DNA from 3 places in the Pseudomonas sp. GW101-3H06 genome. Region 3 is predicted to be linked to each of the others. Evidence: predicted binding sites of a transcription regulator. Region 3 holds the regulator's gene; each other region holds the start of a gene.
What was found. Region 3 encodes sigma-54, which starts transcription at its own class of promoters, with help from an activator protein. Its sites were predicted from a motif close to ANTGGCATNNANNTTGCTNT; they were not measured.
Positions count from the first base shown of each region.

Region 1: a site for sigma-54 is predicted at 9,052-9,071, ahead of nirB (nitrite reductase large subunit NirB). Genes of this name have one in related genera too.
Region 2: a site for sigma-54 is predicted at 6,413-6,432, ahead of AC07ZE_RS19000 (DNA translocase FtsK). Genes of this name have one in related genera too.

Region 1 covers NZ_JBWKZO010000001.1:3,799,907-3,810,111, forward strand. Annotated here, with positions in the region: gene mqo (malate dehydrogenase (quinone)) at 1-1,300, opposite strand, end outside; gene ilvD (dihydroxy-acid dehydratase) at 1,682-3,364, shown strand; gene AC07ZE_RS17300 (methyl-accepting chemotaxis protein) at 3,504-4,367, opposite strand; partial or broken gene AC07ZE_RS17305 (MCP four helix bundle domain-containing protein) at 4,362-5,180, opposite strand; gene AC07ZE_RS17310 (nuclear transport factor 2 family protein) at 5,353-5,784, shown strand; gene nirD (nitrite reductase small subunit NirD) at 5,907-6,281, opposite strand; gene nirB (nitrite reductase large subunit NirB) at 6,281-8,842, opposite strand; gene AC07ZE_RS17325 (YbdD/YjiX family protein) at 9,357-9,557, opposite strand; gene AC07ZE_RS17330 (SCO family protein) at 9,798-10,205, shown strand, end outside.
Region 2 covers NZ_JBWKZO010000001.1:4,141,739-4,151,943, forward strand. Annotated here, with positions in the region: gene serS (serine--tRNA ligase) at 1-1,188, opposite strand, end outside; gene crcB (fluoride efflux transporter CrcB) at 1,205-1,579, opposite strand; gene AC07ZE_RS18990 (replication-associated recombination protein A) at 1,579-2,901, opposite strand; gene lolA (outer membrane lipoprotein periplasmic chaperone LolA) at 3,055-3,678, opposite strand; gene AC07ZE_RS19000 (DNA translocase FtsK) at 3,745-6,153, opposite strand; gene trxB (thioredoxin-disulfide reductase) at 6,483-7,442, shown strand; gene aat (leucyl/phenylalanyl-tRNA--protein transferase) at 7,509-8,189, shown strand; gene AC07ZE_RS19015 (arginyltransferase) at 8,258-8,965, shown strand; gene infA (translation initiation factor IF-1) at 9,078-9,296, shown strand; gene clpA (ATP-dependent Clp protease ATP-binding subunit ClpA) at 9,534-10,205, opposite strand, start outside.
Region 3 covers NZ_JBWKZO010000001.1:1,088,117-1,098,321, forward strand. Annotated here, with positions in the region: gene pmbA (metalloprotease PmbA) at 1-162, shown strand, start outside; gene AC07ZE_RS04890 (HPr family phosphocarrier protein) at 311-586, opposite strand; gene rapZ (RNase adapter RapZ) at 602-1,459, opposite strand; gene ptsN (PTS IIA-like nitrogen regulatory protein PtsN) at 1,462-1,926, opposite strand; gene hpf (ribosome hibernation-promoting factor, HPF/YfiA family) at 1,939-2,247, opposite strand; gene AC07ZE_RS04910 (RNA polymerase factor sigma-54) at 2,322-3,815, opposite strand; gene lptB (LPS export ABC transporter ATP-binding protein) at 3,996-4,721, opposite strand; gene lptA (lipopolysaccharide transport periplasmic protein LptA) at 4,721-5,269, opposite strand; gene lptC (LPS export ABC transporter periplasmic protein LptC) at 5,256-5,828, opposite strand; gene AC07ZE_RS04930 (KdsC family phosphatase) at 5,836-6,360, opposite strand; gene AC07ZE_RS04935 (KpsF/GutQ family sugar-phosphate isomerase) at 6,360-7,334, opposite strand; gene AC07ZE_RS04940 (ATP-binding cassette domain-containing protein) at 7,609-8,421, shown strand; gene mlaE (lipid asymmetry maintenance ABC transporter permease subunit MlaE) at 8,421-9,218, shown strand; gene mlaD (outer membrane lipid asymmetry maintenance protein MlaD) at 9,218-9,685, shown strand; gene AC07ZE_RS04955 (MlaC/ttg2D family ABC transporter substrate-binding protein) at 9,697-10,205, shown strand, end outside.

The sequences.
Region 1 (10,205 bases), 2.7 Mb from region 3:
GCTTCAGCACGCCACCGGCGGCTTCGTCACGCTTGATGATCTGCACGCGCTGGCCTGCTTGCCACAGGCGCCAGTCTTCGGCCTTGGCGTTCGGGAAGTATTCCTTCAGGGCGTTGAGGCGGTCTTCGTCAGACAGCATCAGCTGACCGGCAAGGTACTCCACCAGCGGGTATTCCTTGATGCCGACCTTGGTCATCGGCCACACGTTGTGCGTGGTGGTGGTGGTCAGCAGGTCCAGATACGAACCTTCCTTCAGGAACTTGGTGCTGAAGGTGGCGAATGGGCCAAACAGGATCACGCGCTTGCCATCCAGCACGCGGGTGTCCAGGTGTGGAACCGACATCGGCGGTGCGCCAACCGAGGCTTTGCCGTAGGCCTTAGCCAGGTGTTGCTCGGCAATGCTTGGGTTTTCGGTCACGAGGAACGAGCCACCCACCGGGAAGCCTGCGTATTCCCGGGCTTCAGGAATGCCGGACTTCTGCAGCAGGTGCAGGGCACCGCCGCCGGCGCCGATGAACACGAACTTGGCGTCGGTTTCGGTTTTGCTGCCGTCTTTGAGGTTTTTGTAGCTGACGCGCCAGCTGCCGTCTGCGTTCCTGGTGATGTCCTGCACTTCGCTGGACAGTTTCAAGTCGAATTTCGGCGTGGTTTGCAGGTGAGCCACGAACTGGCGAGTGATTTCGCCGAAGTTCATGTCGGTGCCGAGCGGGCTCCAGGTGGCCGCTATTTTCTGGTTCGGGTCACGCCCTTCCATCATCAGCGGAACCCACTTCTTGATCACAGCCGGGTCTTCGGAGTACTGCATACCGGCGAACAGCGGGCTCGCTTGCAGGGCTTCGTAGCGCTTTTTCAGGAACTTGATGTTGTCGTCACCCCACACAAAGCTCATGTGCGGTGTGGCATTGATGAACGAACGCGGGTTCTTCAGCACGCCCTGGCGAACCTGCCAGGCCCAGAACTGACGGGAGATCTGGAAGGCTTCGTTGATTTCAACGGCCTTCGGGATCGAAACCTTGCCGTTCTCGTCTTCCGGGGTGTAGTTCAGCTCGGCCAGCGCGGAGTGGCCGGTACCGGCGTTGTTCCAGCCGTTGGAGCTTTCCAGGGCGACGCCGTCGAGGCGCTCGATCATCTGCATCGAAGTGCCGGGTTCCAGCTCATTGAGCCACACACCGAGGGTCGCGCTCATGATGCCGCCGCCAATGAGCAGCACATCGACTTTCTTGGCTTCTTCCGCCTGGGCTGTCGTAATCCCCAACGACAACGCCAACCCCAGCAGGGCTGTGTTCACTTTCTTAAACATCTGTAGCACCTATGATAAAACGCCATCCGCCCCGCCATCCCCGTACCAGGCCCCGTGTTGGCGACAGACAGGCTGGCTGTCGCGGGGCTTGCACATAAGGATCGCCGGGTGGGCACACAAGGCCGACTGACTGCATCGACCCCAAGTTATATGTCCCTACTGAACTGACTTCTTATCTTTTTTGGCTTCAGCTACTTGAGCGACAGTGATTCCGTTGGCGCATCTGGAGGACACGCAAACTGAATAGGTCAAACCAAGTTGGGGCGAAGAATATCACGACATGGCAAACCCGCGCGTCTGTTCACGACCGGATAGTCCGGGCAGCCGCGCCTGGCGCTCTATACTGATTCAGGTTTCCGGATCAACGTATGAGGGCAAGCCATGAGCGATAAAGACGATCTGCGCAAGTATTCCTCAGAAGTGGTCGATGGCGTCGAAGCCGCACCGGCCCGGTCCATGCTGCGTGCCGTGGGCTTTACCGACGACGACTTCACCAAGCCGCAGATCGGCATCGCTTCGACCTGGGCGATGGTCACGCCGTGCAACATGCACATCGACAAGCTGGCGATCGAAGCCGAAAAAGGCGCGAATGCCGCCGGTGCCAAGGGGGTGATTTTCAACACCATCACTATTTCCGACGGCATCGCCAACGGCACCGAAGGCATGAAGTATTCACTGGTATCGCGGGAGGTGATTGCCGATTCCATCGAGACGGTGGCCGGTTGCGAAGGCTTCGACGGGCTGGTGACCGTAGGCGGTTGCGACAAAAACATGCCGGGCTGCCTGATCGGCATGGCGCGACTCAATCGACCGTCAATCTTCGTTTACGGCGGCACCATCCGCCCGGGGGCCGGCCACACTGACATCATTTCCGTGTTCGAAGCCGTGGGCCAGCATGCGCGCGGCGACATCAGCGAGATCCAGGTCAAGCAGATCGAGGAAGTGGCAATCCCCGGCCCTGGCTCCTGCGGCGGTATGTACACGGCCAACACCATGGCGTCGGCCATCGAAGCGCTGGGCATGAGCCTGCCCGGTTCCAGCTCCCAGGATGCCGTGGGCAGCGACAAGGCTTCGGACAGTTTCCGCGCCGGGCAGCAGGTCATGGAGCTGCTCAAGCTCGATCTCAAACCGCGGGACATCATGACCCGCAAGGCCTTCGAAAACGCGATCCGCGTGGTGATTGCCCTCGCCGGCTCCACCAATGCCGTGCTGCATCTGCTGGCCATGGCCCACGCGGTGGATGTCGACCTCACCCTGGATGACTTCGTCGAGCTGGGCAAGGTGTCACCGGTGGTGGCCGACCTGCGCCCCAGCGGCAAATACATGATGAGCGAACTGGTCGCGATTGGCGGCATCCAGCCCTTGATGAAGCGCATGCTCGCCGCCGGCATGCTGCACGGCGACGTCATGACCGTCACCGGCAAGACCCTCGCGGAGAACCTGGAAAACGTGCCCGACTACCCCGTCGGCCAGGACGTGATCCTGCCCTTCGACCAGCCGATCAAGAAGGACTCGCACCTGGTGATCCTGCGCGGCAATCTCTCGCCTACCGGCGCGGTGGCCAAGATCACCGGCAAGGAGGGCCTGCGCTTTGAAGGCACGGCGCGGGTTTACCACGGCGAGGAAGGCGCGCTGGCCGGCATTCTCAACGGCGAAGTGAAAGCGGGCGATGTGATCGTGATTCGCTACGAAGGACCCAAGGGCGGGCCGGGCATGCGCGAAATGCTCTCGCCGACCTCGGCGGTGATGGGCAAGGGCCTGGGCAAAGACGTGGCGCTGATCACCGACGGCCGCTTTTCCGGTGGCTCCCATGGGTTCGTGGTGGGGCATATCACGCCGGAAGCCTTTGAGGGCGGGCCAATCGCGTTGATCGAGGATGGCGACAGGATCACCATCGATGCCGAAACCCGGCAGATTACGGTGGATGTGCCGGATGCTGAATTGGCCAGGCGCAAAACCCGTTGGGTGCGGCCGGAATCGAAGTACAAGCGCGGGGTGCTGGCGAAGTATGCGAAGACGGTGTCCAGTGCCTCGGAGGGGGCTGTGACGGATAAGTATCTTTGATTTCAAGTCCTGCCTGGGCTGAACTGGCCTCTTCGCGGGCAAGCCCGCTCCCACATTGGCTTGGTGTACACAAGACCCATGTGGGAGCGGGCTTGCTCGCGAAGAGGCCCTGAAGGGCAGCACAAAATGAAAGGATGTATCAGAGGCGAAATCGATCCACCGACTGCGACAACTTACCCGCCAACGACGACAACTCATCCGTCGTCGAAGCCGTCTGCCCGATCACCTTGCTGTTGCCTTCGGACATCCCGGCAATCATCTCCACCTGATGAGCGATTTCATTGCTGGCCAGGCTCTGCTCGCCAATGGTCCGGCTGATGTCATTGACCAGTTGCGTGGTGTTGAGCGTGGCCTCGAGGATTTCGCGGATGGCGCGCTCGACATCGGCGGTCACGGCCATGCCCTTGTCGACCTGGGCCACGCCCTCTTCCATGCTGATGACCGCCTCGCGGGTGCTTTGCTGGATGCGCGAGACCATGGCGGCGATTTCCTGGGTGGAGGCACTGGTGCGTCCGGCGAGGCTGCGCACCTCGTCGGCGACCACGGCAAAACCGCGCCCCTGTTCACCGGCGCGAGCCGCTTCGATGGCCGCGTTCAGTGCCAACAGGTTGGTCTGATCGGCGATGCCCTTGATCACTTGGATAATGCTGAAAATCGCTTCGGACTCCTTGTCCAGCGTACGGATCACCTGCGCCGACTGCTGCGCCGAACGGGCGATACCGTCCATGTCATTGACCACCTGATGGATCACCCGTCCGCCGTCCTTAGCCAATGCCTCGGCCTGATTGGCCATGTTCAGCGCGCGCTCGGCATGCCGGGTGATCTCCTCGATGCTCGCGGTCATTTCGCTGGCGGCCGCGGCCATGGTGCTGGCCGCGGTGCTTTGTTGCTGGCTGCTGCCGGCGACTTCGTGGCAACCGTTACTCAATAGCTCGCTCATGCCGCTGACGCCATGGGCGTTGCTGCGCACCACTTCGATCATGCCGCGCAAATCCCGCTGCATGGTGGCCAGGCTGCGAATCAGCTGACTGGCCTCGTCCTGGCGCTTTGGCTCGACAATCGGCTCGCTCAGGTTGCCATGGGCGATGCTGTCGGCGATGCGGCTGGCGGTGCGCAGCGGCCCCATGATGCTCAGAATCACCCAGCGCCCCTGGGCCAGCAGCAACAACAGACTGACGATCAGCACAGTGCCGAGGGCGACATTGGCGTTGCTGATGGCTTCGCGCGTGCCTTCGCTGGTCTGTTGCGTGTTGTTTTCAATCAGCTCACTGAGAGCTGCCATCTGGTCTTCCAGTTGGCTGAACGCGCTGTTGAAGGCGGCCAGTTCCTTTTGCGCGGCGTCGGGGTTTTCCAGGGCCAGGCCGACGATGCGCTCAGCGGCGCTGATGTAGGTGTCGAGGCTGGGCTTGATCTGGTTCAACGCGGCTTTCAGGGTGTCGTTGACCGGCAGCTTGAGGTTCTCGCCGAGCATTTCCCGAAAATGCGCGGTGTGTTCCTCGATCGAGCTGCGCACCTCGGCCTTGCTGCTGGTGCTTTTGCCCAGCCCCACCAGCATCGCCGACAGCACGTCGGCGCGCAGGGCGTCATGCATCATGTCGGCTTCGAGGTGATTGCTCAGCGCCTTCATGCCGACGTCATTGTCCTGCACCGCTTGCGCCATCTGGCCATTTCCCAGGTAACTGACCATGCCCATGATCAGCGCAGTGAGCACGCCAGTAGCGATCAGCAACAGTAAACGCAGTTTTATGGACACTCTGTGGTTCCTCTTTTCGCACGTTTGTCGTTTGGGTGGCTTCATCCTCTGAAGAACGCCCATTGCTGAAGAGGTTATCGACTGCCCCGAGCGGTAGTTGACCGCCGGAGCCCGGGTTTTGCGGTTTTGTCGACATGCGGTAGGTCACCGTCCTCCACCCATCGCTGCCCCCATCTTCCATTTCAGAAGAAACCTGCTAGGTTGTACGACGACCTACAACAACAAGGAAACACCCATGAAGAAAGTCAAAGTGCTGATCGGTTTTCTCTGCCTGTTCAGCGGCTACGTGGCAGCGGCGGCCTCGTCGAGCGACAAGGACGTCGCGCAAGCCGTCGACCACCTGACCAACGCCATGCTGCACAAGGACATCGCGCAACTTCGGGCGCTGACCGCCGAGAACCTGACCTACGGGCATTCCAGCGGCAAGATCCAGGACAAACAGGCGTTCATCGCCGACATCGAAACTGGCAAAAGCGCGTTCAAGACCCTTGAAATGCAGAACCAGACCATCACCGTTTCCGGTGATGTCGCGCTGGTCCGCCACCACTTCTCGGCCCAGGCCCTAAAAGGTACCGAAGTGGTTCCGACGGAAATCGAAAACTTTCAGATCTGGCAGAAGCAGCACGGGAAATGGCTACTGGTAGGAAGACAAGCGTTTAAATTCTGATGTTGGTTTAACTGTCAGATTGCACTGGACGGCCCCCCCTGCTCGCGAAAGCGGTGTGTCAGTCAACGAAGATGTTGAATCTGATGCCCTCTCCGCGAGCAGGCTCGCTCCCACAGGGGAAATCAGGCGATGCCCACTTCCACCCTCCCCTCGTTCAACCGCACCGGCCAGACCCGCAGACGCTGTTGCGGGTATTCCAGGCAAGTGCCGTCTTCCAGGCGGAAATGCTGTTTGTAGATAGGCGATGCCACCACCAGGTCGCCCTTGATGCTGCCGACCAGCCCACGACCGATGACATTGGCCCCCGATTGCGGGTCGTGATTGTCGATGGCGTAGAGGTTTTTGCCCTCGATGCCCGGCAGATAAAACAACGCCACTTGCGCGCCGTCCAGCCACACCACTACGCCCGAGTCGTTCACCAGGTCCTGCTGGCTGCACACCGATTGCCAGTGGGCAGACGAGCCGGCTTCAACGCGTTGGGTATTGGAATGAGTCATCAGGCGCTCTCCTCGGTAACAGGGATCAGGTTGAGTTCGGCGGCCATGATCGGGCGCCGTTGACCGCGTTCCTGGACAAAGTGAATGTCCGGGTCCGGGCGTTTATCGTTGACGAAGGTGCGGAAGCGCTTGAGTTTTTCCGGGTCCTTGAGGGCGTTGGCCCACTCGCATTCGTAACGGTTGACCACCAGCTGCATCTGCGACTCGAGCTCGGCGCCCAGGCCCAGGCTGTCGTGGATGATCACGTCCTTGAGGTAGTCCAGGCCACCCTCCAGGCTTTCGCGCCACACCGAAGTGCGCTGCAGCTTGTCGGCGGTGCGGATGTAGAACATCAGGAAGCGGTCGATGTAGCGGATCAGCGTCGCGTCATCCAGATCGGTGGCGAACAGTTCGGCGTGACGCGGACGCATGCCGCCGTTGCCGGCAATGTAAAGGTTCCAGCCTTTCTCGGTGGCGATGACGCCGACGTCCTTGCTTTGCGCCTCGGCGCATTCACGGGTGCAACCGGACACCGCGAACTTGAGTTTGTGCGGCGAGCGCAGGCCCTTGTAGCGGTCTTCGATGGTCAGCGCCATTTGCACGCTGTCCTGCACACCATAGCGGCACCAGGTGCTGCCGACGCAGGATTTGACCGTACGGGTTGATTTTCCGTAGGCGTGCCCGGTTTCGAAGCCCGCTTCAATCAACTCGCCCCAGATGTCCGGTAATTGATGCAACTGGGCGCCGAACAGGTCAATCCGCTGGCCGCCGGTGATTTTGGTATAGAGGTCGTATTTCTTCGCCACCACACCGATGGCGATCAGCTTGTCGGCAGTGATCTCGCCACCGGGAATGCGCGGCACGACCGAGTAGGTACCGTTTTTCTGCATGTTGGCCATGAAGGTATCGTTGGTGTCCTGCAACGGCACCAGCGACGGATCCATGATCGGCTGGTTCCAGCACGACGCCAGGATTGAACCCACCGCCGGCTTGCACACATCGCAACCGGTGTGGCCACGGCCATGTTTGGCCAGCAGTTCTTCGAACGTAATGACCCCTTCCACCCGCACCAGCGCATACAACTCCTGACGGGTGTAGGCGAAATGCTCGCACAGGCTCTTGTCGACACTGACGCCACGGGCGATCAGTTCATGTTCGAAGACTTGCTTGAGCAGGCCGGCGCAACCACCGCAACCGGTACACGCCTTGGTCTGCGACTTGAGTTCGCCCAGATCGCTGCAGCCGCCGTCGATGGCCGAGCAGATCGCGCCCTTGGTCACGTTGTGGCATGAACAGATCGTCGCCGAATCAGGCAAGGCGCTCGCGCCGAGGGTCGGCGCGCCTTCGGACGATGGCAGGATCAAAGCGGCCGGTTCGGATGGCAAGGCAATCGCGTTCTGCATGTATTGCAGCAGCGTGTCGTAATAGCTGTTGTCGCCGATCAGCACCGCACCGAGTACCTGCTTGCCGCTGGCGTCCACCACCAGACGGCGATAGCTGGCGGTCGTCTCGTCGATGAACTGATAACTGCGCGCGCCCGGCGTGTTGGCGTGAGCATCGCCGATGGAGCCGACATCGACACCCAGCAGTTTGAGCTTGGTCGACATGTCGGCGCCCTGGAACGGCTCGGCGACGTCGTCACACAGCCGCGCGGCAACGCTGCGCGCCATCTGGTAGCCGGGGGCAACCAGGCCGAACAGGCTGCCGTTCCATGAAGCACACTCGCCGATGGCGTAGATGTTCGGGTCGCAACTCAGGCAGGTGTCGTCGATCACCACGCCACCGCGCGGGCCGACCTCCAGCGCACACTGGCGGGCCAACGCATCCTGGGCACGGATACCGGCGGAGAACACCACCAGGTCGGTTTCCAGAAATTCATCGTTGGCAAAATTCATGCGATAGCGATAGTCCTCGCCCGCACTTATCGATTGCGTGGCGCGGGACAAATGCACGCCGACGCCCAGCCGTTCGATCTGCGCCTTGAGCGCCAAACCACCCAGATCGTCCAGTTGCACCGGCATCAGGCGTGGCGCGAATTCCACTACATGAGCTTCCAGGCCCAGGCTTTTCAGGGCATTGGCCGCTTCCAGACCGAGCAGGCCACCGCCGACCACCACACCACGGCGGGCATTGGCTGCCGCGGCACGGATGGCGTCGAGGTCTTCCAGGGTGCGATACACCAGCCGCGAATGGCCTTCGGCGCCGTCAATCGGCGGCACGAACGGATAAGAGCCGGTGGCCAGGACCAGTTTGTCGTATGGCACGCAACCCTGGGCGGTGATCACCTGACGCCCTGCGCGGTCGATTTCCAGTACCGGTACCCCCAGGTGCAATGTGACGCCGGGCGTCTCGTACAGCGAGGCGTCACTCAGCGCCAGCGACTCGGCATCACGACCGGTAAAGTACTCGGACAGATGCACACGGTCGTAAGCACGCATCGGCTCCTCGCTGAAGACGTGCAAGCGATAGCGCCCCAGAGCGCCGCGCTCGATCAACTGCTCGACACAATGATGCCCGACCATGCCATTACCGATCACGACCAGCGTTTGCAGTTTGTTCAAAGTGGCTACATTGGAATTCATAAACGACACCTGCCCAAGCCCATCACGGTTCAAAAAGCAAAAAAAAACGCCTGAAACCTTGCGGTTCCAGGCGTCTTTGCCTGTTCTTTTGCGGTGTTGAAACCAGACGGCCATGCCTGATCCACCGATATTGCCCACGACCTGTGCGGTTGATCGATCGTCGTTGACCGAGCGGGCTGCCCATCTATGCAGAGGGGCTTGAGAGGGTTAATGCAGGGTTTGTGCCAGTCGAATATCGGGGCTGGAGAAATGGTCGGGAGACGGCGGTTCAGGCGGGTTTCAAGGCGAATCGTATTCAATTGGCCGGGCGTGGCCGTAGGGAAGATGGATCAACAAACCGCTACGCGCTGGTGCACGCTGGCAGGCTTGGCGCTTTATAAAAGTGCATGCCGCAGTCAGCACAAACGATAAAACCTTCATTGATATTCTTTTGTGGCGAGGGCGCTTGCTCCCTCGCCACAGAATTATCGGTGTTTGTGGCATCTATCAAATGGCTGGTTGGCAACTTCCGCGTTCAGCAGCACCGCGTATTGCACTTGCCTCGGCCAAACCGTGCTTCCTGGCGCTCACGGAAAAATGCCTCGTAAGTCATGACTGGCTCGCCCGGGGATTTGACCGCCATGAGCGCTACGTAATTATCGTAATCGGGAACACCCACCATTGACTGTGCGCTTTGGCGGAAGAACCGGGCGACCTGCTTCAGTTTATGGAACATGGCAATGCTCTCTATGGGGATTGGATAGCCCCATGTAACCGCGCCGATGTATCCGCAATGTGTCCGTGCGCAGGGCATTTGTATCTTCATGTAGCCCCGGGGCCGCGACCTTTTGGCGCAGGACCGGCGGGCGATCGATTAAGCGCCACAGGGCAACAGTTTGTTAACATCCCTGCGCTTTTTTCGTCTGACCCGTCAGGCACTGTGTTTTCCCGGTTGCTACACAGGAAGCTTTTTTCCATGAGTACGTTGTATACCCGTCGCACTGTCCTGCGCGGCATGGGCCTGCTGAGCCTTGGCCTGCTCGCCGGCTGCGATGACAGCAGCAAGCTGTCGTTCAAGTACGGCAAGGATCTGAGCGACAAGATCATGGGACGTTCCTTCAAGCTCAAGGACGCCCAGGGCGAGACCCGGATGCTGGGCAGCTACCAGGGCCTGATGCCGATGATCTTTTTCGGTTTCACCCAATGCCCGGCCGTCTGCCCGACGACCCTGGCCCGCGCGGCCCAGGCGAAGAAACTGATGGGCCGCGATGGCGAACGCCTGCAAGTGATCTTCATCACCCTGGACCCCGAGCGCGACACGCCCGAAATGCTCGACAAATACGTCAAGGCCTTCGATCCGAGTTTCGAGGCACTGCACGGCACG
Region 2 (10,205 bases), 3.1 Mb from region 3:
CACCAGGGTACGGCCGACTGCCAGGCCGGAACCGTTCAGGGTGTGCACCAGTTCCGGCTTGCCGGTTTCCGGGTTGCGGAAACGTGCCTGCATGCGGCGGGCCTGGAAGTCGCCGCAGTTGGAGCACGACGAAATTTCACGGTACTTGTCCTGGCTCGGAATCCACACTTCCAGGTCGTAGGTCTTGACCGCGCTGAAGCCCATGTCACCGGTGCACAGCGCAATGGTGCGGTATGGCAGTTCCAGCAGTTGCAGGACTTTTTCAGCGTTGGCGGTCAGGCCTTCCAGCGCTTGCATCGAAGTCGACGGCTCAACGATCTGCACCATCTCGACCTTGTCGAACTGGTGCTGACGAATCATGCCGCGGGTATCACGACCCGACGCACCGGCCTCGCTGCGGAAGCACGGCGTATGGGCGACGAATTTGATCGGCAGCAGTTTGGAATCGACGATCTCGCCGGCAACGATGTTGGTCAGCGACACTTCAGCGGTCGGGATCAAGTACAGATCGGCTTCGCCGTCACGACCGATCTTGAACAGGTCTTCTTCGAACTTCGGCAGCTGGCCGGTGCCTTGCAGTGCCGGGGCCTGGACCAGATAAGGCGTGTAGGCCTCCTCGTAGCCGTGCTCGGTGACGTGCAGGTTGATCATGAACTGCGCCAGGGCGCGGTGCAGACGGGCAATCGGGCCGCGCAGCAGTGCAAAACGCGCGCCGGACAGCTTGGCCGCGGTTTCGAAGTCCAGCCAGCCGAACTTCTCGCCCAGGGCGACGTGGTCCTGCACCGGGAAATCGAACGCGGTCGGGGTACCCCAGCGGCGTACTTCAACGTTGCCGTCTTCGTCGTCGCCGATCGGCACCGATTCGTGCGGCAGATTTGGGATGCCGAGCAGGATCGAGTCCAGTTCGGTCTGGATCGCGTCCAGTTCGGTTTTACCGGCAGCCAACTCGCCCGCCATGCGCTCGACGTCCGCCATCAACGGCGCGATGTCTTCACCACGCTGCTTGGCCTGACCAATGGATTTGGAACGCGCATTTCGTTCAGCCTGCAGTGCTTCGGTGCGGGTCTGGACGGTCTTGCGCTGTTCTTCCAGCGCTTCGATGCGCGCGACATCCAGGGCAAAGCCACGGGATGCCAGGCGGTCCGCTACGTCCTGAAGGTTGCTACGTAACAGTTTGGAATCGAGCATGTCGGTCTCTCGTTTATCAAAGTTTGGTCAAGGATAGGCCAGCCCAGGTGGCAAGCAACCCGCCGAATACGCTGATGGCCAGATAACCGAAGGCTATCGGCGCCTGCCCGCTTTCCAGCAAGCGCAGCGTATCCAGTGAAAAGGATGAAAAGGTCGTCAGCCCCCCTACAAAACCCACAATCAGGCCGGCGCGAATTTCGATCGGTACTTCCGGGCGCGTCAGAAACAGCCCGTACAGTACGCCGATGATCAGACAGCCGACCAGATTGACCGCCAGGGTTGCCGTATAAAAATGCCGGGGCCAGTTGGCGCTGACCCAGTTGCCGGTGGCGAAACGCAGTAATGTACCAGCGATGCCGGCCACGGACACCGCAAGAATCGTTTGAATCACTATTTTCTCCGCTGCCGGGGGCTTAAACGATCGAGTTGCGCCAGATGATTGAGCTTTTCGCCGATCTTCAGCTCCAGGCCACGGGGCACCGGTTGATAGAACGGAATCGGGTCAAGTTCTTCGGGGAAGTAGTCTTCGCCGGCGGCATAGGCGTCCGGCTCGTCGTGGGCGTAACGGTATTCATCGCCGTAGCCCAGCTGTTTCATCAGTTTGGTCGGCGCATTGCGCAGGTGCAGCGGCACTTCCAGCGAGCCATGTTCGGCGGCGGCGCGCAGGGCCGTCTTGAAGCCCATGTACACGGCGTTGCTTTTCGGCGCGCAGGCCAGATAGGTGATGGCCTGCGCCACCGCCAGTTCGCCCTCGGGGCTGCCCAGGCGCTCCTGCACTTCCCACGCCGCCAGGCACAGGCTCAGGGCGCGTGGATCGGCGTTGCCGATGTCTTCGCTGGCCATGCGCACCACGCGCCGGGCCAGGTACAACGGATCACAGCCACCGTCGATCATCCGCGCAAACCAGTACAGCGCGCCGTCGGGGTTGGAGCCGCGCACCGACTTATGCAGTGCGGAAATCTGGTCGTAAAAGGCTTCGCCGCCCTTGTCGAAACGCCGACGGGTATCGCCCAACAGACTTTGCAGCAGTTCGACGCCGATCTCGCTGTTGTCATCGGCCAGATCGGAAGCGTTTTCCAGCAGATTGAGCAGGCGCCGGCCATCGCCATCGGCAGCCGACAACAACATCTGAAAGCCTTCATCACTGAGGGTCAGGTTGCGTTTGCCCAGGCCGCGTTCTTCGGTGAGCGCACGATGCACCAGTTTGCGCAGCGCCGTTTCATCGAGGCTTTTGAGTACATAAACCCGGGCACGGGACAACAAGGCGTTGTTGAGTTCGAAAGACGGATTTTCCGTGGTCGCGCCGATGAAAATCAGCGTGCCGTCCTCGACGTAGGGCAGGAATGCGTCCTGTTGGGACTTGTTGAAACGGTGCACTTCGTCGACGAACAGAATCGTGCGCCGGCCGTACTGCGCCGCCTGCTGCTTGGCGATTTCCACCGCCTGACGGATTTCCTTGACCCCCGCCAGTACCGCCGACACCGTTTCGAAGTGCGCTTCCGAGACTTCCGCCAGCAATCGCGCCAGCGTGGTTTTGCCCACCCCCGGGGGGCCCCAGAAAATCATCGAATGCAGGGCACCCTGCTCCAGGGCTTCGCGCAAGGGCTTGCCGCGAGCGAGCACGTGTTCCTGACCGACGTACTCATCCAGATTGGTCGCACGCAGACGGGCGGCCAAGGGTTGAGCAATCGGGGTGCTGCGAAACAGGTCCATCACAAGCTGTTAAAACCTCACTGAGTCCTGATGCCGGGCAGATCCCTGTGGGAGCGAGCCTGCTCGCGAAAGCGGTGTACCCGTCACATCAATGCTGAATGTGCCGACGTCTTCGCGAGCAGGCTCGCTCCCACGGGTTTGTGTGAGTGTTCGTTATTCCTGGATCACATCGGCACCCTTGGGGATGTCGAACTTGAATTTGGACGCCGGGATCGGCTCGTTGGCCTTCACGCCAGTGAACAGGATATTGGTGCGCTGGCCGACGCTGTCGATCAGTTGCATATCATTGACCAGGCCGTTGCGGAAAGACAGGCGCAGGCTGTCGAACAGGGTGTCCTTGGTTTTCGGCTTCAGGATGAAGTCGATCACGCCACCGGCTTCCTTGGCGCTGATGTCGAAGCTCTGGCTGATCTTGGACACGTCACCGGACAGCAGCAGCGCTGGCGTCTGGGTCAGGCGTTGATCGAGGTTCTTGATGGTGACCTGCTCCAGGTCCGGGTCCCACAGGGAAACCTTCTTGCCATCGGACACCATCAACTGCTCTTGCGGTGCGTCGGTGTGCCAGTAAAACAGGCCCGGACGCTGCAGGGACATTTGACCAGCGGTTTCCTGCAATTGGGTGCCGGTGCCGTCGAGGGTCAACTGGGAGAAACGCGCGGTCAAGGTCTGGGATTTTTCCAGCAACTGAGTCAGACGCGCCACGTCCTTGTCGTCGGCGTGGGCCGAGAGCGTGGTCAAAGCCAGTACCGGCAGCAACAACATGCGGATAAGACGCATGGGAGTCCTCATAACATTCGTGGGAGTGCGGGTGGCGCCCGAGAGCGCCGCCCTTTCAATATCAGGTCAGTCGCGTACCGGGCCAGGGGCCAGGACTTCACGCGAACCGTTGGTGTTCATCGACGTCACGACACCGGCCATTTCCATGGCTTCGATCATGCGCGCAGCACGGTTGTAGCCAATTTTCAGCTTGCGCTGAACCGCGGAAATGGAAGCGCGTCGGCTTTCCAGAACGAACTGTACCGCTTCGTCGTACAGCGCGTCGGCTTCAGGGTCATCGCCATCGCCACCCCCGCTGCTGCCTTCAAAGCCACTGCCGGCCTCTTCGACACCGTTGAGGATGTCGTCGTTATACTCCGGCGCGCCGCGCAGTTTCCAGGCTTCCACCACCCGATGAACCTCGTCATCGGAGACGAAGGCACCGTGGACACGGATCGGCAGACTGGTGCCTGGCGGCATGTACAACATGTCACCGTGCCCCAGCAATTGTTCAGCGCCACCCTGGTCGATGATGGTCCGGGAGTCGATCTTGCTCGATACCTGGAATGCCATGCGGGTCGGAATGTTGGCCTTGATCAGACCGGTGATCACATCCACCGACGGCCGCTGGGTTGCGAGGATCAAGTGGATACCGGCCGCCCGCGCCTTCTGGGCAATACGGGCGATCAACTCTTCAACCTTCTTGCCGACGATCATCATCATGTCGGCGAATTCGTCCACGACCACGACGATGGTCGGCAACTTCTGCAGCAGCGGCGCTTCGTCGTGGATGCTTTCGCGCTTGTACAGCGGATCGCTCAACGGCTCGCCGGCGTCCTGGGCTTCCTTGACCTTGGCATTGAAGCCCGACAGGTTTCGCACGCCCATCTTCGCCATCAGCTTGTAGCGCCGTTCCATCTCGGCGACGCTCCAGCGCAGGGCGTTGGCCGCGTCCTTCATGTCGGTGACCACCGGACACAGCAGGTGCGGAATGCCTTCGTAGATCGACAGTTCCAGCATTTTCGGGTCGATCATGATCAGCTTGGCGTCTTCCGGGCCGGACTTGAACAGGATCGACAGGATCATCGCGTTCACACCCACCGACTTACCGGAACCGGTAGTACCGGCCACCAGCAAGTGAGGCATTTTCGCCAGGTCGGTGATGACCGGCTTGCCTCCGATGTCATGGCCCAGGGCCAGGGTGACCGGCGACTTGAAGTTGTCGTACTCAGGGGTCGACAGGACTTCGGAGAAGCGCACGATCTGCCGGTCTTCGTTGGGAATCTCGATACCGACGGTGGTCTTGCCCGGAATCACTTCCACAACCCGCACGCTGGTCACGGCCAGGGAACGCGCCAGGTCCTTGGCGAGGTTGGCGATGCGACTGACCTTGACCCCGGCCGCCGGCTGGATTTCGTAACGGGTAATCACCGGCCCCGGATGAATCGAATCGACGGTGACTTCGACGCCGAATTCCTTGAGCTTGATTTCCAGCAGGTGGCCGACCGCCGCCAGGGATTCCGGTGAGTAATTGAGTTGCTTCTTTTCTGCGGGATCGAGAATCGAGATCGGCGGCAAGGTGCCTTCCACGGCGCTGTCGACGAACAGTGGCGCCTGTTTCTCCTTTTCCACGCGTTTGCTCGGCGCTACGGGCTTGACCGGGGCCGGGGCAATCACCGGCGGCACCTGCTTCTCGCGCTCGGACATGTGTTTGCTCAGGGCCTGCTCGCGCTCGATCAGGCGTTCCTTGACCTTGGCCTGCTCGCGCTTGTCCGTCACGGTCGGCGCGACCACGTCGTGCACGCGATCATCGACTTCACGCAATTGTGCGACCAGCTGCTTGCGTTCGGTCCGGGCCGCCCACCAGCGATTGGCCGCGCCCTGGAACAGCTCGAACAGGTCAAGAGTGATCTTGCCGGTGACGTCCATCACCTTGAACCACGACAGGTCGGTGAACACGGTCAGGCCGAACAGGAACAGGGCGATGAACAACAGCGTACTGCCCTGAATGTTCAGCGCATTCTTCGCCAGGTCGCCCAGGCTTTCGCCCAGCGCGCCGCCAGCGCCGGCCGGCAGACCGGTCGCGGCATGGAAATGGATATGCGCCAGCGCCGCGCCGGACAGCACCAGGAACACCAGGCCGATCAGGCGCCAGGAAAACAGCCAGCCGCTCCACTGCCACGGCTCGTGGCGCTGACGGAAGATCTGATAAGCCTTGATCGCCAGCAGCAACGGGAAGATATAGGCAAAGTAACCGAGCACCATGAACAGGATATCGGCGCTGTAGGAGCCGGCGGGTCCGCCGAAGTTCTGCACGTCATCGATCTTGCTGTTATGGCTCCAGCCCGGATCGTCCTTGCCATAGGTCAGCAAGGCCATCATCAGGAACAGGCACAACGCACCGATGGCGATCAATGCACCTTCCTTGAGCCGGTAGTGCAATTGCTGGCGCCAGAGCGGAACGACTGTTTTGGGTGCTTCGGTGGATTTCTTCAAAACGCTTCTTTTCCTGCGCCATCGGCGCGTCCATCTGGTGAATGTCTAAAAAACAGCCCAAAAAACTGCCCAATCCAGGCAGGTAAAAAAGTTAACAGGCGCAACCGGGTCTACTTTTAACACTGTGCCCCGGTTTTTATAAACACGAGGTGCACGCTTATTCTGTTACAACCACAGTTACAAACGCTGTTACAACCAGGCATTGTACGGGTTTGTTCGTCCGATGCCATGCTTGAAACACTTGTATGCAGCATAGTCAAAAACACATTACATGCGACTCAATTTGAGCATGCATTCTCTTTTGTGACAAAGGCTTATGAGGTGTTTTTATGAGCGAAGCGCAACATCACCGTCTGATCATCCTGGGTTCCGGCCCCGCCGGTTACAGCGCAGCCGTGTATGCCGCCCGCGCCAACCTCAAACCCGTTGTCATTACCGGCATACAGGCAGGTGGCCAGCTCACCACCACCGTCGAAGTCGATAACTGGCCAGGTGATGTCGAAGGACTCACCGGCCCGGTCCTGATGGAGCGCATGCAAAAACATGCCGAGCGCTTCGATACACAGATCGTTTACGACCACATCCATACAGCCAAGTTGCAACAGCACCCGTTCGAATTGACCGGCGACAGCGGTACTTATACGTGCGACGCACTGATCATTGCCACCGGCGCCTCGGCGCAATACCTGGGGCTGCCGTCGGAAGAAACATTTGCCGGCAAGGGCGTTTCGGCCTGCGCGACCTGTGACGGCTTCTTTTACCGCAATCAAGTGGTTGCGGTGGTCGGCGGCGGCAACACGGCGGTTGAAGAAGCGCTGTACCTGTCGAACATCGCCAAAGAGGTCCATCTGATTCACCGTCGCGACAAGCTGCGGTCAGAGAAAATCCTCCAGGACAAACTCTTCGAGAAGGCCGCCAACGGCAATATCCGCCTGCACTGGAACCAGAATCTGGACGAAGTGCTGGGCGATGCCAGCGGCGTGACCGGCGCCCGCCTGCGCGACAGTCATACTGGCGAAATCAGGGAACTGGCGGTGGCCGGTGTGTTCATCGCCATCGGCCACAAACCCAATACCGACCTGTTCGTCGGCCAACTGGAAATGCGCGATGGTTATCTGCAGGTCTTGGGCGGCAGCGAAGGCAATGCCACCGCGACCGCGATCGCAGGCGTGTTTGCCGCCGGTGACGTGGCCGATCACGTTTATCGCCAGGCAGTCACCTCCGCCGGGGCCGGCTGCATGGCGGCCCTTGATGCGGAAAAATACCTCGACGACATTCCTGCCGTTTGACGGCACACTGGGTGACGGGCCAAATTGCGCCCGTCACCACCCTCCCCTTCTGCAAGCCCGGACGCCATGCTGACTTGGTTACAACGCAACTCCCTGACTTTCCCGCCGCTGGAAAAAGCCATGCGCGACCCCAACGGTCTGTTGGCCGCCGGCGGCGACCTGTCGGCCGATCGGCTGATTCAGGCCTACCGCCACGGCTGTTTTCCGTGGTTCTCGGAAGGCCAACCGATTCTCTGGTGGTCGCCGGATCCGCGCACCGTCCTGTTTCCCGACGAACTGCACGTCTCTCGAAGCTTGAACAAGTTGCTGCGCCAACAACGCTATCAAGTGACCTTCGATCAGGATTTTGCTGCGGTCATTCGCGCCTGCGCCGCCCCACGGGAGTACGCCGACGGCACCTGGATCACCGAAGCCATGCAGGACGCTTACCTGGAACTGCATCATCGAGGTTTCGCGCATTCGGTGGAGGTCTGGGATCAGGGCACGCTCGTCGGCGGGCTGTACGGCCTGGCGATGGGCCGGCTGTTTTTCGGCGAATCCATGTTCAGCCGCGCCGACAACGCCTCCAAATATGGCTTTGCCACACTGGTCAGACATCTGAAAGACTCGGGCTTTGTGCTCATCGACTGTCAGATGCCTACCGACCATCTGCACAGCCTGGGCGCACGAGCGATTCCCCGCAGCGCATTTGCCGGCTACCTGTCGCAGTATCTGGATCAACCCAGCCGCGCCATCTGGGTTTGCTGAGCGACTTTTGCGCGCGTGGCTTACACTTAGAGACGCCCCTAATTAAAAGCTTATCCCGAGGGTTGATCATGACCGAGTTGGCGCGATTGAAGTTTTATGCCACTCAGCCCCATTCTTGCAGCTATCTGCCCGAGGAGCAGGCCACGACCCTGTTTCTCGACCCCAGTCAGCCCATGGATGTGCATGTCTATGCAGACCTGTCGGAAATGGGTTTTCGTCGCAGCGGCGACCACTTGTATCGCCCCCATTGCCAGAACTGCAATGCGTGCGTACCGGCGCGCATCCCTGTTGCGCAATTCACACCCAACCGTCAGCAGAAGCGCATTTTCAAGCGCAACGCCGACTTGCAGGTACGCCCGGCCAAGCCAGGATTCAGCGAAGAGTATTTCGACCTTTATCAGCGATATATAGAAGAGCGGCATGCCGACGGCGACATGTACCCACCCAGTCGCGATCAGTTTTCGACGTTCCTGGTGCGCGACCTGCCGTTTTCCCGGTTCTACGAATTCCGCCTCGAAGGCCGGTTGCTGGCGATTGCCGTCACTGACCTTCTGCCGAACGGTCTGTCGGCGGTCTACACCTTCTACGAACCCGACGAAGAGCGTCGCAGCCTGGGGCGTTATGCCATCCTCTGGCAAATCGCCGAGGCCCGGCGCCTGGGGCTGGATGCGGTCTATCTGGGTTACTGGATCAAGAACTGCAAAAAAATGAGCTACAAGACCCAGTATCGTCCCATTGAATTGCTGGTTAACCAGCGCTGGGTCGTTCTGAACTAGAGCACACCCTTAAACCCCTTGGCTTGCCCCCCACTTTTCGGGCACAATGCACGCCGCTTTTGCCTGGCGCAGTTGCACCGGGCCATTCACTGGACACCGAGGGCTTTACTGCATGTCGAAAGAAGACAGCTTCGAAATGGAAGGCACTGTCGTCGACACCCTGCCCAACACCATGTTTCGCGTGGAGTTGGAAAATGGGCACGTCGTAACCGCGCATATTTCCGGCAAGATGCGCAAGAACTACATTCGTATTCTTACCGGTGACAAAGTGCGCGTCGAGCTGACGCCCTATGACTTGAGCAAAGGGCGCATCACTTACCGCGCTCGCTAATCAAGTCAATACAAAACGCCCGGCATTGCCGGGCGTTTTTGTTTGCCTGAAACAACCTCAAGTCGGCGCAGGCCCCCTGTGAGCGAGCCTGCTCGCGAAGGCGGTTTGCGATTCAGCATTGATGTCGAATGACCTGGCGCTTTCGCGAGCAGGCTCGCTCCCACAGGTGCCAACTCAATAACAGACAGACAGCAAAAAGGCGCCAAACGGCGCCTTTTTGCTTTGTTGCGATCAACGTCAGGCCATTTCCGCCGTGGTCTCGAACTCGAAGGTCAGCTCGCCGTCCTTGATGTCGATGTGTACTACACCGCCATGCTCGGCCAGTTCGCCAAAGAGTATCTCCTCCGCCAGCGGACGCTTGATCTTGTCCTGAATCAGGCGAGCCATGGGTCGAGCGCCCATCATCGCGTCGTAACCACCGGCCGCCAGCCAGCTGCGGGCAGCATCGGTGACTTCCAGCAGTACACGCTTGTCTTCCAGCTGCGCCTGAAGTTCGATAAGGAACTTGTCCACCACGCTCTTGATGACCTCATGACTGAGGCGACCAAACTGGATGATGGTGTCCAGACGGTTACGGAATTCAGGCGTGAAGCTCTTCTTGATCACTTCCATTGCATCGGAGGAGTGATCCTGAAGGGTGAAGCCGATCGAGGCACGCGCCGCGGTTTCAGCACCGGCGTTGGTCGTCATGATGACGATCACGTTACGGAAATCCGCTTTGCGCCCGTTGTTATCGGTGAGCGTACCGTGGTCCATGACCTGCAGCAGCAGGTTGAAGACTTCCGGATGCGCTTTCTCGATTTCATCGAGCAGCAGCACGCAATGTGGCTGTTTGGTAATGGCTTCAGTCAGCAAACCGCCCTGATCGAACCCGACATAGCCAGGAGGCGCACCGATCAGACGCGATAC
Region 3 (10,205 bases):
GAGAACGGTGAAATCCAGTTCGCGGTCCAGGAGGTGACTATCGCCGGCAACATGCGTGACATGTTCAAACAGATTGTCGCGGTCGGTAATGATCTCGAACTTCGCAGCAACATCCGCACCGGTTCGGTGTTGATCGAGCGGATGACCGTAGCGGGCAGTTAATTCTTCCCGTGATACAAAAAGGCGTGCCACCCAATGGGTGGCACGCCTTTTTTTGGTTCTTCACGCAATCCCGGGCAACACAGAAACAAGAGCGCTGTTTTGCTTGATGAAGGTGATGGATGCGGCGCTCGCCACAAAGCCGCGGCGTTTACTCGCCTTCGTCGAAGTAATTGTTGATCAAGGCCACCAGTGCTTCCATCGCCTCCTGTGCCTGTTCGCCTTCCGTGCTCAGATGGATTTTGGTGCCCTTGCCGGCGGCGAGCATCATCATGGCCATGATGCTTTTGCCGTCGACGGTGGATTCTGGTGTGCGTCCAACCCTGATCGTGCATTCCTTGAATTGGCCGGCAACCCCAACGAACTTTGCAGACGCCCGGGCATGCAAGCCCAGCTTATTGATGATTTCGATTTCCAGAGCAGGCATCGCGATGTGAATCCTTTAGCTGAGGTCGCGGTGGCGGACCTGGACGTTCTTCAGGGATTGCTGCAGGGTCTTGCCCAGACGTTCGGTCAGGTAGACAGAGCGGTGATGCCCGCCGGTGCAACCGATGGCAATGGTGACATACGCGCGGTTGCTGGCAGCAAAGCGGGGTAGCCATTTGAGCAGGTACGTGGAGATGTCCTGGAACATCTCTTCGACATCCGGCTGTGCCGCCAGGTACTCGGCCACCGGCTGATCAAGTCCGGACTGCGCGCGTAACTCCGGTTTCCAGTAAGGGTTGGGCAAGCAGCGCACATCGAACACCAGGTCGGCGTCGACCGGCATGCCGCGCTTGAAGCCGAAAGACTCCACCAGGAACGCTGTTCCTGGCTCCGGCTGGTTCAGCAGGCGCAGCTTGATGGTATCGCGCAGCTGATACAGGTTCAGGTTGGTGGTATTGATCTTGAGATCGGCCAGGTCGGCAATGGGGCCGAGCAGGCTCGTTTCGTCGGTGATTGCTTCGGCCAGCGAGCGATTGGCGCTGCTCAGCGGGTGGCGACGGCGGGTTTCCGAGAAGCGTTTGAGCAGGGTTTCTTCGTCGGCATCCAGATACAGCACATCGCACTGGATGTGACGGCTGCGTACTTCTTCCAGCAGCTCGGGAAACCGCGATAGATGGCTTGGCAGGTTGCGCGCATCGATGGATACGGCAACCAGCGGCTGTGACAGCTCGGTATGAATCAACGCACGTTCGGCCAGTTCCGGCAGCAACCCGGCAGGCAGGTTGTCGATGCAGTAGTAGCCGTTGTCCTCGAGCACATCGAGGGCGGTGCTTTTACCTGAGCCGGATCGGCCGCTGACGATGATCAAGCGCATGATTACTGCCCGTTTTGCTCGTCCAGGACAACCTGATACAAGGCTTGATTGCTCGGGGCGCTGCGCAGTTTGTCGCGCACGTCCTTGCGGTCGAGCATGCTGGCAATCTGGCGCAACAACTCAAGGTGCGCATCGGTGGCGGCTTCCGGGACCAGTAGCACAAACAGCAGGTCAACCGGCGCGCCGTCGATGGCGTCGAAATCTATAGGGGCATCCAGGTGCATCAAGGCGCTGATGGGCGCATTGCATCCCTTGAGGCGGCAATGAGGAATGGCGATGCCGTTGCCAAAACCGGTCGAGCCGAGTTTTTCGCGGGCGATCAAAGCCTCGAAGACATCTTGCATCTCCAGATCCGGCACTTCGCGATGGATAAGGTTGGCAATTTGCTCTAGGGCTTTCTTTTTACTGCCGCCCGGCACGTTCACCAGGGAACGGCCGGGGGTCAGGATGCTTTCAAGTCGGATCATGGGTTGGGAGTGTTAACGACCGGTAGCGCCCTGGAGGAGGCTCTGGGTCTTTTCCTTATGCTTTTTGAGTTGTTTATCCAGCTTGTCGGTCAAGGCGTCGATCGCCGCGTACATATCGGTATGTTCCGCGTTCGCGACCACTTCATTGCCGGGAATATGCAGCGTGGCTTCGATTTTCTGCTTCAGCTTTTCGACCGTCATCGTGACCTGCACGTTGGTGATCTTGTCGAAATGTCGCTCCAATCGTTCGAGTTTTTCGCCGATGTAGGTGCGAAGAGGTTCGGTCACTTCCAGTTGGTGTCCACTGATGTTGACTTGCATACAGCTTCTCCTTCGTTGCCAGTGCATAAAGCGGCAGATCAGATGATCTGCCACTGGAACGCTGTGGCGTGGCTCTACATCAATCGCTTGCGTTCGCTCGAAGGCGCGATCCCGAGGGATTCGCGGTACTTGGCGACGGTGCGGCGAGCCACCTGAATGCCTTGTGCCTCCAGTAAACCAGCGATCTTGCTGTCACTCAACGGCTTTTTCTGATTTTCCGCGGCAACCAGTTTTTTGATGATCGCGCGGATCGCCGTGGACGAGCATTCGCCGCCTTCGGAGGTGCTGACGTGACTGGAGAAAAAGTATTTCAGTTCATAAATACCCCGGGGGGTATGCATGAATTTCTGCGTGGTCACCCGTGAGATCGTCGACTCGTGCATGCCGACCGCTTCAGCGATGTCATGCAGGACCAACGGCTTCATCGCCTCGTCGCCATACTCCAGGAAGCCGCGCTGATGCTCGACGATCTGGGTGGCTACTTTCATCAGGGTTTCGTTGCGGCTTTGCAGGCTCTTGATGAACCAGCGGGCTTCCTGCAGCTGATTGCGCATGAAGGTGTTGTCGGCACTGGTATCGGCGCGGCGCACGAAGCCTGCGTACTGGGCGTTGACCCGCAGTCGTGGCACAGACTCCTGGTTGAGCTCTACCAGCCAGCGCTCGTTGTCCTTGCGCACGATCACGTCCGGGACCACATATTCGGCTTCGGTGGACTCGATCTGCGAGCCCGGGCGCGGATTGAGGCTCTGGACCAGTTCGATGACCTGGCGCAGTTCGTCTTCCTTGAGCTTCATGCGGCGCATCAGCTGGCTGTAGTCACGGCTGCCGAGCAAGTCGATGTAATCGGTGACCAGGCGTTTGGCCTCGGCCAGCCAGGGTGTTTTGGCAGGCAGCTGGCGCAATTGCAGCAACAGGCATTCACCCAGGTTACGGGCGCCGATGCCGGCGGGTTCGAATTGCTGGATGCGGTGCAGGACGGCTTCGATCTCGTCCAGTTCGATGTCCAGTTCCGGATCGAAGGCTTCGAGGATTTCCTCGAGCGTTTCGTCCAGATAGCCCTGATTGTTGATGCAGTCGATCAGGGTCACGGCAATCAGCCGGTCAGTGTCGGACATCGGGGCCAGGTTCAGCTGCCAGAGCAAGTGGCTTTGAAGGCTTTCACCGGCTGATGTGCGGGTGGTGAAGTCCCACTCGTCATCATCGTTGCTGGGAAGGTTGCTGGCGCTGGTCTGGTAGACGTCTTCCCATGCCGTATCGACAGGAAGTTCGTTGGGGATGCGTTCGTTCCAGTCGCCTTCGTCGAGGTTATCAACCGTCGGCGCGCTTTCCTGGTAGGAGGGTTCCTGGATGTCGGTGTTGGGCTTCTGTTCGGCGTTGTCGGCCAAGGGGTCGGTGTTGTCGAAGTCGTCGCCTTCTTCCTGGCGCTCGAGCATCGGATTGGACTCCAGGGCCTCCTGGATTTCCTGCTGCAGGTCCAGGGTCGACAATTGGAGCAGGCGGATGGCCTGTTGCAGCTGCGGTGTCATCGTCAGCTGCTGGCCCATTCTCAAGACTAGCGATGGTTTCATGGCAGGGGCTTAACACCTTATTCGCCGGCGCACATGCGCCATCCACTACAGGGGCGCCGGAGCGCCAAACATAAGCAAATTATATGCCCGAAGTTGCGGTGCTTGCCTAGAGCGCTGTAACAATAAAAAAGTATTGATTTTTATCGAGACAAGCGCTCGGTCGACTAGCCAGCTCAGTGCTTACAGGCGGAACTCATGGCCCAGGTACACTTCCTTGACCAGATCGTTGGCCAGGATGGTGTCGGAGTCGCCTTCGGCGATCAGTTGGCCATCGTTGACGATATAGGCTGTTTCGCAGATATCCAGGGTTTCACGGACGTTGTGGTCAGTGATCAGCACGCCAATGCCCTTGGCCTTGAGGTGGTGGATGATCTGTTTGATGTCGCCCACCGAAATCGGGTCCACGCCGGCGAAGGGTTCGTCGAGCAGGATGAATTTCGGGTTGGTGGCCAGTGCGCGGGCGATTTCCACGCGGCGGCGTTCGCCACCGGACAGGCTCATGCCGAGGTTGTCGCGGATGTGGCTGATGTGGAACTCCTGCAGCAGGCTTTCCAACTCCTGGCGACGATCGGCCTTGTCGAGTTCCTTGCGGGTCTCGAGGATGGCCATGATGTTGTCGGCCACCGACAGTTTGCGGAAGATCGACGCTTCTTGCGGCAGATAGCCGATACCGGCCTTCGCGCGACCGTGCATAGGCTGGTGGCTGACGTCCAGGTCGTCGATCAGGACGCGGCCCTGATCGGCCCTTACCAGGCCTACGATCATGTAGAAGCAGGTGGTCTTGCCGGCGCCGTTGGGGCCAAGCAGGCCGACGATCTGACCGCTGTCGATGGACAGGCTCACGTCACGCACGACCTGGCGGCTCTTGTAGCTCTTGGCCAGATGCTGAGCTTTCAGAGTTGCCATTACTGGGCCTTTTGCTCGTCGGTTTTCTTTTTCGGCTGGATCACCATGTCGATGCGTGGGCGCGCTTCGGTGACTTTGCTGCCTGTGGCGCGACCGGCGCTGGCCAGCTTTTTAACGGTGTCGTAGACGATTTTTTCGCCCTGGGTGACGTTGTTGTCCTTGTCGACGACTTTGGCGCGATCGATCAGCACAACGCGGTTTTGCGTTGCATGATACTGGATGGTCACGCCCCAGCCTTGAACAGGCTTGGCATCGCCCGCGGTTTGCACTTGTTCGAAGTAGGCGAGGTTGCCCACCGACGTCACCACATCGATATCGCCGTTAGATGCGCGGGTCATGGTCACTTTGTTGCCTGTGACCTTCATCGAGCCTTGGGTGATGATCACGTCGCCCGTGTAGGTGGCGATACCGTTCTTGTCGTCCAGCTGGGCGTCGTCGGCCTGAATGCGGATAGGCTGCTGTTGGTCATCCGGCAGAGCCCAGGCGCTCACGCTTCCCAGTGCCGCGCCCAGACTGAGCAAAATAGGGAGGGTTTTAACGAGCCTCATACTGTCCTCTTACGTTCGAGAGCAGGTGTATCCTGCTTTCTTTCAAGTACGCTTTCATTCCGTTGCCTGTCGATACGCCACCAGCGCCGTCGATTCTAACGGGTTGCTCGGTCTGCGCATATTGCTGCTGCGGGAACACTGTCATGCGAGTGGTGGTAATCAGGGTCCTGCGGTTTTTCTCGTCGAAACGCGTGATGCGTACCGAATCGATCAGTTCGACCTGTGTGCCATCGGGGTTGACTTCACCCTTTTCGCTCTGGACGTGCCACGGGAACTCGGTACCGCGGAACATGTTCAGGTCGGGATTGGTCAGCAAGGTCACTTGGGTGGCTTTGAGGTGTTCGACCTTGTCCGACGTCATTTCGTATTGCAGTTTGCCATCTGGCAGGAACTGCACGCTGTGGGCATTGATGGCGTAATAGTCGATTGCGCTGTTGTCGACTTGCACAGCAGGCTTGTCGAGGAAGCGTTCCGGGCTGATGTTCCAGTAGCCGACCGCGGCGAAAATCGCCGCGATGCAACCGAATACCAGGATGTTGCGAATCTTTTTGCTCAGCATGTCTGGCTCACAGGTACGCGGCATTGGCCGCATCGAGGCGGCCCTGGGCGCGCAGGATCAATTCGCAGAATTCGCGGGCGGCACCTTCGCCGCCGCGGGCCTGGGTGATGCCATGGGCGTGTTCGCGCACGAAACTGGCGGCATTGGCGACTGCCATTCCCAAGCCTACGCGGCGAATCACCGGCAGATCAGGCAGGTCGTCGCCAAGGTAGGCAACCTGTTCATAGCTTAGGTTGAGTTGGCCAAGTAGCTCGTCAAGCACCACCAATTTGTCTTCGCGTCCCTGGTACAGGTGTGGAATGCCGAGGTTCTTCGCTCGCCGCTCGACCACCGGGGTCTTGCGGCCGCTGATAATGGCTGTCTGGACGCCGGCGGCCATCAGCATCTTGATGCCCTGGCCATCGAGGGTGTTGAACGTCTTGAATTCGCTGCCGTCTTCGAGGAAGTACAGGCGTCCGTCGGTGAGGACGCCGTCGACATCGAACACCGCCAGTTTGATCTGTTGGCCGCGCTTCAGCAGGTCCGTGTTCATTACATTACTCCCGCGCGCAGCAAGTCGTGCATGTTCAAGGCGCCGACTGGGCGGTCCTCGCCATCGACCACCACCAGCGCGTTGATTTTATGGTCTTCCATGATTTTCAGGGCCTCGGCGGCGAGCATTTCGGCGCGGGCGGTCTTGCCGTGGGCGGTCATGACCTGATCGATGGTGACGCTGTGGATATCGATTGTGCGATCCAGGGTGCGGCGCAAATCACCGTCGGTGAAGATCCCGGCCAGTTTGCCGTCTGCTTCAAGGATTACAGTCATGCCCAGTCCCTTTCGGGTCATTTCCATCAGGGCATCCTTGAGCAGGGTACCGCGCTGAACCTGTGGCAGCTCTTGCCCGGCGTGCATGACGTTTTCCACTTTCAGCAGCAGGCGGCGGCCCAATGCGCCGCCGGGATGGGAAAAGGCGAAGTCTTCGGCAGTAAACCCACGGGCTTCCAGCAGGGCCACGGCCAGGGCATCGCCCATGACCAGCGCGGCGGTAGTCGAAGAGGTGGGCGCCAGGTTCAGTGGGCAGGCTTCATGCTCGACATGCACATTGAGGTTGACCTCGGCGGCCTTGGCCAGCGGCGAATCGGGATTGCCTGTCACGCTGATCAGTTGGATGCCCAGGCGCTTTATCAGTGGCAGCAGGGTGATGATTTCATTGGTGGAGCCGGAGTTCGACAGCGCGAGGATGATGTCGTCGCGTGTGATCATGCCCATGTCACCGTGACTGGCTTCCGCCGGGTGAACAAAAAATGCCGTGGTGCCGGTGCTGGCCAGGGTTGCAGCGATCTTGCTGCCGATATGCCCGGACTTGCCCATGCCGACCACGACTACGCGGCCTTTGCTGGCCAGAATCATTTCGCAAGCGCGTACGAAATCTGCGTCGATGTGCGGCAGCAAGCCTTGTACGGCTTCCACTTCGAGGCGGATGGTACGTTGGGCGGATTGAATCAGGTCGCTGGATTGGCTCATGTCGGAAATCGTTTAGCCTGATGAAAAGGCGGCGATTATAGCGGTTATGATCGAAACCCTCACGCAAGTTCGTCGCGCATTGTCATTCCTTATTGCTTAATCCGTCTAAATGAAGCGTTTGGCTGTTCATATTGCTGAACTTGGTCGGGCAATGACCTTGGGCGCGTGGCGTTTGCAGTGATATAGTTCGCCGCCAGTTCGGCCCGCCCGGGAGTATGTGCTTTCGTCAGGAAGTCAGGCGTCCGAGTGAGAGGCTGCATCGCAAGGAGTTTAGATGAGTGCCGATAACGCCTACGCGGTCGAGCTGAAGGGACTGACCTTCAAGCGCGGTGCGCGCAGCATTTTCAATAACGTCGATATCCGTATTCCCCGCGGCAAGGTCACCGGCATCATGGGGCCTTCAGGGTGTGGCAAGACTACGCTGCTGCGGTTGATGGGCGCGCAGTTGCGACCTACCAAGGGCGAAGTCTGGGTCAACGGTCAGAACCTGCCGAAGCTCTCGCGCAGCGACCTGTTCGATGCCCGCAAGCACATGGGCGTGCTATTTCAGAGTGGTGCGCTGTTTACCGATCTCGATGTGTTCGAGAACGTGGCCTTTCCGCTGCGCATTCATACCCAGCTGCCGGAAGAGATGATCCGCGATATCGTCCTGCTCAAATTGCAGGCCGTTGGCTTGCGTGGCGCCATCGAGCTGATGCCCGACGAACTGTCCGGCGGCATGAAGCGTCGTGTGGCGCTGGCGCGGGCGATTGCGCTTGATCCGCAGATTCTCATGTATGACGAGCCCTTCGTCGGCCAGGACCCTATCGCCATGGGGGTGCTGGTGCGCCTGATCCGCCTGCTCAACGATGCGCTGGGGATCACCAGTATCGTGGTTTCCCACGACTTGGCCGAGACGGCGAGCATTGCCGATTACATCTATGTGGTGGGTGATGGGCAGGTATTGGGGCAGGGCACGCCTGATGAACTGATGAAATCGGACGACCCGCGCATCCGTCAGTTCATGACTGGCGATCCCGACGGCCCGGTTCCGTACCACTTTCCAGCGCCGGATTACCGCGCAGATCTCCTGGGGAAGCGCCGCTGATGCGCAGAATTTCATTAATAGAACGCGTACGTCGGTTCGGTCTGGCCGGAATCGACACCGTTGCGGTGTTCGGTCGCTCGACCCTGTTCCTGTTTCACGCATTGCTCGGCCGCGGCGGCATCGGCGGTGGTTTCGGCCTGCTGGTCAAGCAGCTTCATTCCGTCGGCGTGATGTCGCTGGTGATCATCGTGGTTTCCGGGATTTTCATCGGTATGGTGCTGGCGCTGCAGGGCTTCAATATCCTGTCCAGCTACGGTTCGGAGCAGGCGGTAGGGCAGATGGTTGCGCTGACCCTGTTGCGCGAATTGGGTCCGGTGGTGACGGCCTTGCTGTTTGCCGGGCGTGCCGGTTCGGCGTTGACCGCCGAGATCGGCAACATGAAGTCCACCGAACAGTTGTCCAGCCTGGAAATGATCGGGGTCGACCCGCTCAAGTACATCATTGCCCCACGCCTGTGGGCCGGCTTCATTTCCCTGCCGGTGCTGGCGATGATCTTCAGCGTGGTGGGCATCTGGGGCGGTTCGTGGGTAGCCGTCGACTGGCTGGGCGTTTATGAAGGCTCCTACTGGTCGAACATGCAAAACAGCGTGACCTTTGCTGACGATGTGCTCAACGGCATCATCAAAAGCATGGTGTTTGCCTTCGTCGTGACCTGGATTGCCGTATTCCAAGGCTATGACTGCGAGCCCACTTCCGAAGGGATCAGTCGTGCCACTACCAAGACCGTGGTGTATGCCTCTCTGGCAATCCTCGGCCTGGACTTTATTTTGACCGCCTTGATGTTTGGAGATTTCTGATGCAAAACCGCACCCTGGAAATCGGTGTCGGCCTTTTCTTGCTGGCTGGCATCCTGGCTTTGCTGTTGCTGGCGCTGCGGGTCAGCGGCCTGTCCCCGAGCCCGAGCACCGAAACTTATAAACTTTATGCGTATTTCGACAATATCGCCGGTTTGACTGTCAGAGCTAAAGTGACCATGGCCGGAGTGACCATCGGCAAGGTCACGGCAATCGATCTGGACCGCGACAGCTTCACCGGTCGAGTGACCATGCAACTGGAAAAGCGCGTAGATAACCTGCCTGCCGACTCCACTGCATCTATCCTGACCGCTGGCCTGCTGGGCGAGAAGTACATCGGTATCAGCGTGGGCGGGGAAGAAGCCCTGCTCAAGGATGGCGGGACCATCCACGATACCCAGTCGTCGCTGGTACTCGAGGACCTGATCGGCAAGTTCCTTCTCAATACCGTTAGCAAAGACGCCAAATGAGGAATGTTTAAATGATCTCTACCTTGCGACGTGGCCTGTTGGTATTACTCGCGGCCTTGCCGTTGATGGCTAACGCCGCGGCGGCGCCTTCCGCGCACGAACTGGTACAGGACACCACCAACCGTTTGCTGGCCGATCTGGCTGCAAACAAAGAAAAGTACAAGCAGGATCCGCAGGATTTCTATGCGGCGCTCAACAGCATTGTCGGGCCTGTCGTGGATGCCGAGGGTATTTCCAAGAGCATCATGACGGTCAAATACTCGCGCAAGGCCACGCCTGAGCAAATGAAGACCTTTGAAGAAAACTTCAAAAAGGGTCTGTTTCAGTTCTATGGCAATGCCTTGCTCGAATACAACAATCAGGGCATCACCGTTGATCCTGCCAAGGACGAGTCGGGCGAGCGCACCAGCGTCGGCATGACCGTCAAAGGCAGCAATGGCGCGGTCTATCCGGTGTCCTACACCCTGGAAAAGGTCGGTGGCGAGTGGAAACTGCGTAACGTCATCATCAACGGCATCAA